Regions from separate parts of the Neobittarella massiliensis (ex Bilen et al. 2018) genome, predicted to be linked through region 3. Evidence: a T-box and tRNA genes for the amino acid it is inferred to sense, from the RefSeq annotation. Region 3 holds a T-box; the other regions hold tRNA genes.
What was found. A T-box is a leader RNA that pairs with one kind of tRNA and senses whether it is charged. The one in region 3 lies ahead of aspS (aspartate--tRNA ligase), so its partner is inferred to be a tRNA-Asp.

Region 1 (3,263 bases), 760 kb from region 3:
CGACGACTGCTACGACTTTTTCGACGACCTGTGCACGATCCAGGAGCTCAAGGCCATCGCGCAGCGCTTTCACGTAGCCAGAATGCTGCGGGCCAAAAAGGTCTATTCCGAGATCGTCAAAGAGACAGGTGCCTCTACGGCCACCATCAGCCGGGTCAACCGCTCGCTGCTCTACGGCTGCGGCGGGTACGACAAACTGCTCGACCGCGAGCAGGAGAACGCACAGGATTAGGGCTTTTAAAATGAGTTATTACGGCAATTTTGCCGCCTTTTACGACGCCTTTACCGACGATGTCGACCGGGCGTCCATGGCGGCTTTCATCGCAGAAAAACTCAAACAAAACGGTATCTCAGGCGGGATACTGCTGGATGCAGGCTGCGGAACAGGCGGCCTGTCTGTTTTGTGCGCCCAAATGGGCTTCGATGTCATCGGCACCGATATCTCGCCCGAGATGCTGCAAAAGGCCCGTGAGCGCGCCCAGCAGGCCGGGGTGCAGCTGCTCCTTTTGAACCAGCCGCTGGAGGAGCTCGACCTCTACGGCACCGTGCGCGCCGCGATCTGCACCCTCGATACGGTCAATCACCTCACCGGCGAGCAGTCGCTGCGGCAGGCTTTTGCCCGTATCGGCCTGTTTTTAGAGCCCGGCGGCGTCTTTTTGTTCGACTGCAACACCTACTATAAGCACAGCCAGGTGCTGGGCGACAACGCCTATATCTACGATCTGGGCGACACCTACTGCGGCTGGCAGAACACCTTTTACCCCGAGGACAACACCACCGATGTAGACCTCACTTTTTTCGACCGCCAGGGCGGGTCGTTTGCCCGCTATGACGAGTCGTTCACCCAGTACTACTTCACCCCCCAGCAGCTCGAGAGCGCTCTGGCCGCCGCCGGTATGCGCGTCTTGCAGGTGTGTGGCGGGTACCGCGACCAGCCGCTGCAAAAAGACAGCCAGCGGGCCGTATATATTGCCAGTAAGGAGAGATGACGATGGGCAGGATCTTGCGTGCCATCAGCGAAAATGGGGGCGTGGTCATCACCGCCGCCGACACCACCGATATCGCCGCCAGGGCCGAGCAGATACATAAGACCTCGGCGGTAGTCACTGCGGCCTTGGGCCGCCTGCTCACCGCCGCCTCAATGATGGGCTGCTCTTTAAAGGGGGAGGAGTCCAGCCTCACGCTGCGCCTCAAAGGCGACGGCCCGGCTGGCTCGGTGATTGCCGTGTCCGACGACCGGGGCAGCGTGCGCGGCTATGTGCAAAACCCGGTGGTAGAGCTGCCGCTCAACCGCTACGGCAAGCTGGATGTAGGCGGTGCCGTGGGCCAAAACGGCCTGCTGCACGTCATCAAAGACGTGGGCATGAAAGACCCCTACGTGGGCAGTGTGCCGCTGGTGTCCGGCGAGGTGGCCGAGGATATCACCGCCTACTTTGCCGCCAGCGAGCAGATACCCACCGTCTGCGCGCTGGGGGTGCTGGTCAATCCCAATCTCACCGTCAAGGTAGCCGGCGGCTTTTTGGTACAGCTGTTGCCCGGCGCCACCGAGGACGAGATCTCCCGCCTGGAGGAGAATATCAAAGGCCTGCCCTCCATGACCAACATGTTAGACAGCGGCCTCGCGCTCGAACAGATCATCGACCGCGTGCTGGCTGGGTTTGCCCCCAATATCCTGGACGAGTTCCCAGTCGATTACCGCTGTAACTGCAGCCGCTCGCGGGTGGAGCAGATGCTCATCAGCCTGGGCCGCGACGAGCTGGCAGATATGGCCGCCAAAGGTGAAGATACCGAGGTGGCCTGTCACTTCTGCGACAAGAAATATCGATTTACCGCAAAAGAAATCGAAAAACTGCAAAAACAGTGTTGACAAGCAAAAACGAGTATTGTATAATAACATTCGTCGCTGGGAAGAACGCAGTCGCGGGGCGCCCAGGGCGAAGATGTGGCCCGATAGTTCAGTTGGTTAGAACGCTAGCCTGTCACGCTAGAGGTCGAGGGTTCGAGCCCCTTTCGGGTCGCCAATTACGCCTCTGTAGCTCAGTCGGTAGAGCAGAGGACTGAAAATCCTCGTGTCGATGGTTCGATTCCGTCCGGAGGCACCAGGATGCGGGTTTAGCTCATCTGGTAGAGCGCCACCTTGCCAAGGTGGAGGTAGCGAGTTCGAGCCTCGTAACCCGCTCCAGGTAAAAGCACGGTGCAGTTTTGCACCGTGCTTTTTTCATGTCAAAAGGCGGCCCGCCAAAGTCCGCTCAAATTCAGCTGATGCCACTGTCTGCGCCGTCCCAAGCGGCACGCGGTATTTTGCAGCGCTTTAAAGAGGGGAGAGAAAGTCATCGTGTACATCTATCGATACCGCAGCGTCGCCGGTCCGCTGTGGTTTTTAGAAAAAGACGGGGCCATCTGCGGGCTCTATCTGCGTCCCAATACCTGCTTTAACGGCGCTCAGCCGGCCTGTACGCCGCTGATACAGCAGGCGGTAGAGCAGGTGGCCGATTATCTGGCCGGCCGCCGTTACAACTTTTCGGTCCCCATCCTGTTAGAGGGCACCCACTTTCAAAAAAAGGTCTGGCAAACGGTGGCAGCCATCCCCTACGGCAGGCGGTATACCTATGCGCAGGTGGCCCAGATGATCGGCAGTAGGTCGCCCCGGGCGGTGGGCGCGGCCAACGGCCAAAATCCCGTCTCGCTCATCGTTCCCTGCCACCGGCTGGTGGGCACAGCCGGCGATCTGCGCGGCTACGCCGGTGGTTTACCCATGAAACAGGCTCTTTTGGATATGGAGCAGGCGGTACTGCACGGCGGCTCCTGGGGTGGATTTGATGCCGTCTGTCGCCAGCGCTGGGACCAGCTGACAGCAGTGGAGCAGGAGTGGTTGCAAAAGTGAAAACGCGGAATTTCGCACCGCTTGGACCCTGTATACAAGCTGAGTTTTATAATGGCAACGCCACGGTCGTCCACTGCTGCTAGCTGCTGCCAACTGCCGTTCATACTACCGGGCAATCTGTGGTATACTGGGTAAAGATGACTGCCCGGCCGCTGAAATACTCAGTCGCCGGTTTTACAAAGGGAGGCTATATACCGTGGAGTACCGAGTAGATCATATCGGGATCAACGCCGGCAGCAGCCAAAAGGCAGAGCAGATGGCCGGCGTGTTCAAGACTCTGTTTGGCTTTGCGCCGTGCCGGCTGCCCGTCTCGCATTTTGCCGGCGACCAGATCGAGATCATGCACCAAGACGGCCGCGGTCAAAACGGCCATATCGGC
Region 2 (3,263 bases), 770 kb from region 3:
TGTTGCTGGGGGCCTGTATCGTGCGCACTGAACCGATGCGCTCCACCGCCTCTTGCAGTACGGCATCAGGAGCCATCGCCCGGGCGATCTCGCTGTTTGACACAGACGCGCGCTGCTGGCTGTGGCAGGCTTTGAGCTCTGATCTTTGCCCGCTGCGGCCAGTGACCTGCCAGACGCCGTCACGATCCCGCAGCAGCACATAACTGCCGTCGGCAAAGATATGTTCGCTCACTGTATCTTGTCCTCTACCTCGATCTGCTCGACGATGAGCGGCAGCACCTGCTGGGGTTTGATCTTGAGCACGTGGGCGAACTCCTCGTACAGCATGCGCTCGGCCTCTTTCATGAAGTGCTCGTCGGAGGCGTGCAGCTTGCGGCCCTTTTGCTGCTGCAGCTGCTGGTGGGTATACAGCGTTTTGATGAGCTGTACCAGCTGCACCCGGTCGCCGCCGGCCAGAATGGTACGGTAGGCCTCGCGCCGCTGATTTTCGTCCTCGATCCAGATATTCTCTTTGTCGGGCATAGAGCGTATGAGCGCGTAGATCTCTTCTGCCGAGAGGATACGCCGCATTTTATCGCACAATTTTTGGTTGGCCGCCGGCACGAAGATCGTAGATTTCTCGTCGTAGACCGGCCGCAGTACATAGTATTCCTCTTTGTTGCCGCACAGATCCATCACGCTGATCTCGGCGATGCGGCACACGCCTTGGGCGCCATATAACACCGTATCGTTTTGCTGAAACATTTACCCCTCAGTCCTCTCTGAACGCCCGGCAGAACAGAGCACTGTTCTGCTACAAAAAAACGCACAGCCCACTGGCAAGACCGGCACTCGCGCCGTCTTATCAGCAAACCGCACATTGTGTGTAGCTATATTATAACATTTTGACGCGGGAATTGTCATAGGCATTTTCCCCAAACATAAGCTATGAAGCAGGTTTATCCGCCCTAAAAGCGCTTGTCCGGCCGGTTTTGGGGGACACTTTTGCCGCCGGGGCCAAAAAAGCTATTTTTTAGAGGGAGCAGGCAAACGGTAGACAGGGAATATATAAAGATAAAAAAGCACCTGTCGTAACCGACAAGTGCTTTTTTTGGAGCGGGTTACGAGGCTCGAACTCGCTACCTCCACCTTGGCAAGGTGGCGCTCTACCAGATGAGCTAAACCCGCATATTGGAGGCGCCACCCAGAATTGAACTGGGGATAAAGGTTTTGCAGACCTCTGCCTTACCGCTTGGCTATGGCGCCTTATACACCGATCGAACGACCGGTTTACAATGAGACAAGTGCTTTGCACCCGTTTTACTGGAGCGGGTTACGAGGCTCGAACTCGCTACCTCCACCTTGGCAAGGTGGCGCTCTACCAGATGAGCTAAACCCGCACAATAAAACTCTGGTGCCTCCGGACGGAATCGAACCATCGACACGAGGATTTTCAGTCCTCTGCTCTACCGACTGAGCTACAGAGGCATAATTGGCGACCCGAAAGGGGCTCGAACCCTCGACCTCTAGCGTGACAGGCTAGCGTTCTAACCAACTGAACTATCGGGCCACAAATGGTGGGAACAACAGGGCTCGAACCTGTGACCCCCTGCTTGTAAGGCAGATGCTCTCCCAGCTGAGCTATGCTCCCGTTGTGTCGCTTTGTCTCCCCAGCGACGAGATTTATTGTACTATACCGGTGGTAGAAAGTCAACACTTTTTTTACATTTTCTTTCTGTAATTCCACCAGCTATTTCCTGTTATTTGATGATACCGCACGAGGAAGCCAAAAACCACTGGCCGGCCGATATTAAAAATATGCGGCGAATCTGCCGCCAGGCGCAAGACCGGCCGATTTTTGCCTACACTATATATGTGGGGCGCAACGGCCACCTTTTTAAAGCGGCAATATTATTTTACCGAAAGGCGGCGATCGTATGCAAGACAAAAATATCCTCTCGGACCTGCCCATGGGATTTGGGATGGCTCTGGCACAAAATGTACCCGCTATGGAGCACTTTTCTGCCCTGCCGGCAGCAGCGCAACAGCGGATCATCGACGGCACCCATCAGGTGACCTCGAAAAAAGAGATGGCACGCTATGTACAGCAGCTGGCCGACGGCGAGACCGGCCGGTAGGCGCAAAAAAGAGCGGTCGTTCGCGCAGTGGAAAGATAGGTGCGGGCCGCTCTTTTTACATAACATCTGCCGCCGTCACCCACCGCTCTGGTTGCCGCCGACAGCCGGCTGCTGCCAAAAAGCCTGTACGGCGCCGGATATGGCCTCTACTGAATCGGTGCGGGCAAAACCCTGCCAGTGGGCCGGAAAGAGCATCTGGTAACGGGGCGACAAAAAGCGGTCGTCGATGAGCAGCACCACTCCGCGGTCGCGCTCGTCGCGAATGACCCGACCGGCGGCTTGCAGCACCTTGTTCATGCCCGGAAACTGATAGGCAAAAGCGAAGCCCTGACGGTTTTTTTGATCGTAGTAGTCGCGCATGGCGTCGAGCTCCGTGCTCAGCTGGGGCAGGCCCACCCCCACGATCACAGTGCCGATGAGCCGATCGCCCACCAGGTCGATCCCCTCCCCGAACACGCCCCCCAGCACACAAAAACCGACCAGCGTGTCGCCGCCGCTGTCGAAGCGCCGCAAGAACGCTGTTCGGGCCTCCTCATCCATGCCCGGCTGCTGGCACAGCTGCGGGATATGGGGGTACTGGGCGCCAAACAGGTTGCTGACCTGCTGCAGATAGCTGTAGGAGGGGAAATAGGCCATATAATGCCCCGGCCGGCCCTCGGCCACGGCGGCGATACAGTCGGCCACGGCCGGGGCGCTCTGTTGGCGATGCTGGTAGCGGGTACTGAGGGCCCCGTTTACCAGCAGACACAGATTTTTGCGGGGAAACGGCGATGGCAGCTGGTATTTTTTGGATTGCTCATCGGCGCCCAGCACCTGGGCGTAAAAGCTGAGCGGTGAGAAAGTGGCCGAAAAGAGCACCGCCGCCCGCCCCTTTTTCATGGCCTGCTGCAATAAGTGGGCGGGATCGAGACACAGCTGCTGTACCACCACTTCACTGCCGAAGGCGCGCACCAGCAGGATGTAGCGCTCGTCGAACAGTGAGGCGGTGCGCAGGTAGTCCTCGATGGCGAAGTACTGCTCGAGTACCGGCTGCTCGAGCGCGTGGCCGCGGTGCTCCTCGAGCCACTGGGCACAGGACGCCGAGCAGCCCTGCAAAAGAGATATGAGCTCCTCATCCTGCCTTTTTTGGGTGTAACCTCCCCCCTG
Region 3 (3,263 bases):
TTTATGGTCATGACCGGGTATACCTTTTTCCTCTCGGCAGAAAGAGCACAGATCAGCGGCTTTTTAAAACACTTTGACAGATCCGTTCTGGGTAAAAAACTGACCCGTGTACTGCTGCCCTACTGTATCTGCCTGGCGGCCGAGGTGCTGCTCCTCTTTTTAACGGGTGGGCTCGATGTACACGCCCTAAAAGTCTCTGCCCGCAGCGTTTTATACAGCACAGTCTTTTACGGCGGATGGGGTCCCGGCAGCTATTACCCATTGGCCTTTTTGCAGGTGCTGTTGTGTGCGCCGCTGCTCTATGTCTCTATAAAAAAGATGCCGCTGGTCGCCACCGTTTCGGGGCTGGGGCTGGCAGTGCTCTACGAGGTGTTTGCCCGCACCTATATCGACGATGCCCTCTACCGCATCCTGGGCTTTCGCCACCTGCCGTTCGTGCTGCTGGGCATGGCTCTATACATGTATGAGAAGCGGCTGCGCGCCAGCTATCTCCCGCATCTCGCCGCCGCTGTCGGGCTGCTCTTTCTGGGGGCCACTGGGTATCTCGGCTACAGCCCCAGGCTCTTTTACCGCTGGACCTCCAGGTCGCTGCCGGTCGCTTTGCTGGCGTTTGCCGTGGTGTGGTGGGCACTGCAGCACGAGTCGTTCCTGGCGCGCCACCACCGTGTTTTTAGGCCCCTGTGCGAAATCGGTCAGGCGTCGTACCACATATTTTTATCCCAAATGCTCTTTTACGGCCCGCTGCAGGCGCTGGTCCAAAAGCAGATCTGGCTGTGCAACCGGGTGGGCAACTACCGTGTCCTCCCCGCGGCGCTGCTCCTAAACTGTCTGGTGGGGTATCTGTGGTTCAGGGCAGAAAACTATCTGCTCCGCCGTTTTCGCGCCGCTCGCCCTGCATAATCTGTGCTTTCTTCACGACACACCTCCCTACCGCCGGGCGCGCCGCCGTCTATTTTTGCCAAACTTTTCTCTGTATATTGACAAATGTCCCGCGTAAGCTTATCATATGACCCATAGCCGGAGCATACCTCCGGCGCCAAATAAATATCTTTACCATACAAAAGTAACGATGGGAAGAGTAAGCCAGAATGGTAGCCACAGAGAGCTGCGGGGGGTGCGATCGCAGCGCGGATTTCTGGCCGAAGAACATCCCGGAGCTGTCAACCGAAAGCGAGAGCGAGTAGACTTGACCGCGTTTGGCGCGTTACAGCCAACAGGCATCGGCCCTCAAAAATGGCGCCCGTGCCGGATAAGGGGGCAGCTTCTCATGGGGCTGCCACATTGGGTGGTACCGCGGTGAGCACACGGGCTCGTCGTCCCAAACAGATCTGTTTGGGTCGGCGGGCTTTTTTTGTTCGCCCCGCGATCTCCGGCCCCCAGCAGTCTGTTACGGGCGCGGCGCCCGGCGCGGCAGCCCCGTCACCGCCCATCATCTCCCGCCGCCCCGGCGCTTTGTATGGCAAGCACCAAAGAGAAAGGCGTGAAGAGACAGTGAAACTAAAACGCAGCCACTACGGTGGCTCCCTTACCGAGGACCTGGTGGGCCAAACAGTCACCGCCTGCGGCTGGGTCCAAACGCGCCGCGACATGGGCGGCGTCATCTTTATCGACCTGCGCGACCGCACCGGCCTGCTACAGGTGGTGTTTGACCGCCGCGATCTCTCGGCCGCCGAGTTCGCCGTGGCCGAGCACCTGAAAAACGAGTCGGTACTCGCCGTACAGGGCCCCATCTGTATCCGCGACCCCGAGACCTACAACCCCAAGCTGCCCACCGGTACCATCGAGTTGCGCGCCACCCGGTTGGAGCTGCTCTCCACCGCCGCCACGCCGCCCTTTTTTATTGAACAGGCCGGCTCGGTGCGGGAGGATCTGCGGCTGCGCTATCGCTACCTCGATCTGCGGCGGCCGCAGCTGCAGCACAACCTGCGCTTTCGCCACCAGCTGCAGCGCGCCACCGAGAACTACCTCGACGCCCACGGCTTTTGGCAGGTCGAGACGCCCATCCTCACCAAAAGCACCCCCGAAGGCGCACGCGACTACCTGGTCCCCAGCCGGGTTCACCCCGGCGATTTCTATGCGCTGCCCCAATCGCCGCAACTGTTTAAACAGCTGCTCATGGTGGGGGGCCTCGACCGCTACTACCAGGTAGCCCGCTGTTTTCGCGATGAGGACCTGCGGGCCGACCGTCAGCCCGAATTCACCCAGGTAGATATGGAGCTCTCCTTCGTCGATCAGGAAGATATCCTCGCCCATCTCGAAGACCTGTTTAAAACTGTGGTGCAAGAGGTGACCGGCATCCGGGTCGAAAGTCCTTTTCCCCGTCTCACCTGGCAGCAGGCGATGGACCTCTACGGCAGCGATAAACCCGATCTCCGCTTTGGCCTGCCCATCACCGATATCACCGCCATCGCCGCCCAATGCCACTTCTCGGTCTTTCGCCGGGTGTGCGACGGCGGCGGGGTGGTGCGGGCCATCTGTGTCCCCGGCGGCGACGCCTTTACCCGCACTCAGATCGACCGCCTCACCACCACCGCCCGCCGCTGTGGCGCCGGCGGTATGGCCTGGATCTCCCTGCGCCCCGATGGCCAGGTCTACTCCATCCTCACCAAGTACCTCACTGCAGAGGAGATCGCCGCGATCACCGCCGCTACCGGTGCCCAAAACGGCGATTTCATCCTCTTTTGTGCCGACGATCTGGCCACCGTCCGCCGCACACTGGGCACACTGCGCCTGGCTGTCGCCGATATGCTCGGTCTGCGCCGCCCCGGCGAATACCGCTTTTTGCTGGTCACCGACTTTCCCCAGTTCGAGTACTCCGCCGAGGAAAAGCGCTGGGTCTCTACCCACCACCCGTTTACGATGCCCTGCGAGCAAGATCTGCCCTATCTGCAAAGCGATCCCGGCAGGGTACGGGCCCAGGCCTACGACGTGGTGCTCAACGGCGTCGAGCTGGGCAGCGGCTCCATGCGCATCCACCGCCCCGACATCCAGCGGCAGATGTTCACCGCGCTGGGTTTCACCCAGCAGCAGATCGAGCAGCGCTTCGGCTTTTTCGTCGAGGCCTTCCACTACGGTGCCCCGCCCCACGGCGGTTTTGCCTTTGGCCTCGACCGGCTGGCCATGCTGCTGCTGGGGGCCGGCTCACTGCGCGATGTCATCGCCTTCCCCAAATCCAAAGACGCCGCCTGTCCGCTCACCGGCGCGCCGGGCCGGGTCGATGCCGCCCAGCTCGCCGCCCTGCACCTGGAAGGTGGCCGCCCCAC

Region 1: it encodes a tRNA-Asp, which carries the amino acid that the T-box ahead of aspS (aspartate--tRNA ligase) is inferred to sense. The anticodon was not compared.
Region 2: it encodes a tRNA-Asp, which carries the amino acid that the T-box ahead of aspS (aspartate--tRNA ligase) is inferred to sense. The anticodon was not compared.

What each region holds. Positions count from the first base shown of each region.
Region 1 is NZ_JACOGI010000001.1:1,127,398-1,130,660, reverse strand. Features, by position in the region: gene H8K20_RS05260 (YerC/YecD family TrpR-related protein) at 1-232, shown strand, start outside; gene H8K20_RS05255 (class I SAM-dependent methyltransferase) at 243-989, shown strand; gene hslO (Hsp33 family molecular chaperone HslO) at 992-1,867, shown strand; tRNA gene H8K20_RS05245 (tRNA-Asp) at 1,945-2,021, shown strand; tRNA gene H8K20_RS05240 (tRNA-Phe) at 2,027-2,102, shown strand; tRNA gene H8K20_RS05235 (tRNA-Gly) at 2,107-2,182, shown strand; gene H8K20_RS14190 (methylated-DNA--[protein]-cysteine S-methyltransferase) at 2,336-2,884, shown strand; gene H8K20_RS05225 (VOC family protein) at 3,081-3,263, shown strand, end outside.
Region 2 is NZ_JACOGI010000001.1:1,118,929-1,122,191, forward strand. Features, by position in the region: gene H8K20_RS05155 (hypothetical protein) at 1-232, opposite strand, end outside; gene H8K20_RS05160 (CarD family transcriptional regulator) at 229-744, opposite strand; tRNA gene H8K20_RS05165 (tRNA-Gly) at 1,092-1,167, opposite strand; tRNA gene H8K20_RS05170 (tRNA-Cys) at 1,172-1,245, opposite strand; tRNA gene H8K20_RS05175 (tRNA-Gly) at 1,304-1,379, opposite strand; tRNA gene H8K20_RS05180 (tRNA-Phe) at 1,392-1,467, opposite strand; tRNA gene H8K20_RS05185 (tRNA-Asp) at 1,473-1,549, opposite strand; tRNA gene H8K20_RS05190 (tRNA-Val) at 1,555-1,630, opposite strand; gene H8K20_RS05195 (hypothetical protein) at 1,917-2,117, shown strand; gene H8K20_RS05200 (helicase C-terminal domain-containing protein) at 2,193-3,263, opposite strand, start outside.
Region 3 is NZ_JACOGI010000001.1:1,891,509-1,894,771, reverse strand. Features, by position in the region: gene H8K20_RS08605 (acyltransferase family protein) at 1-900, shown strand, start outside; T-box leader at 1,058-1,324, shown strand; gene aspS (aspartate--tRNA ligase) at 1,492-3,263, shown strand, end outside.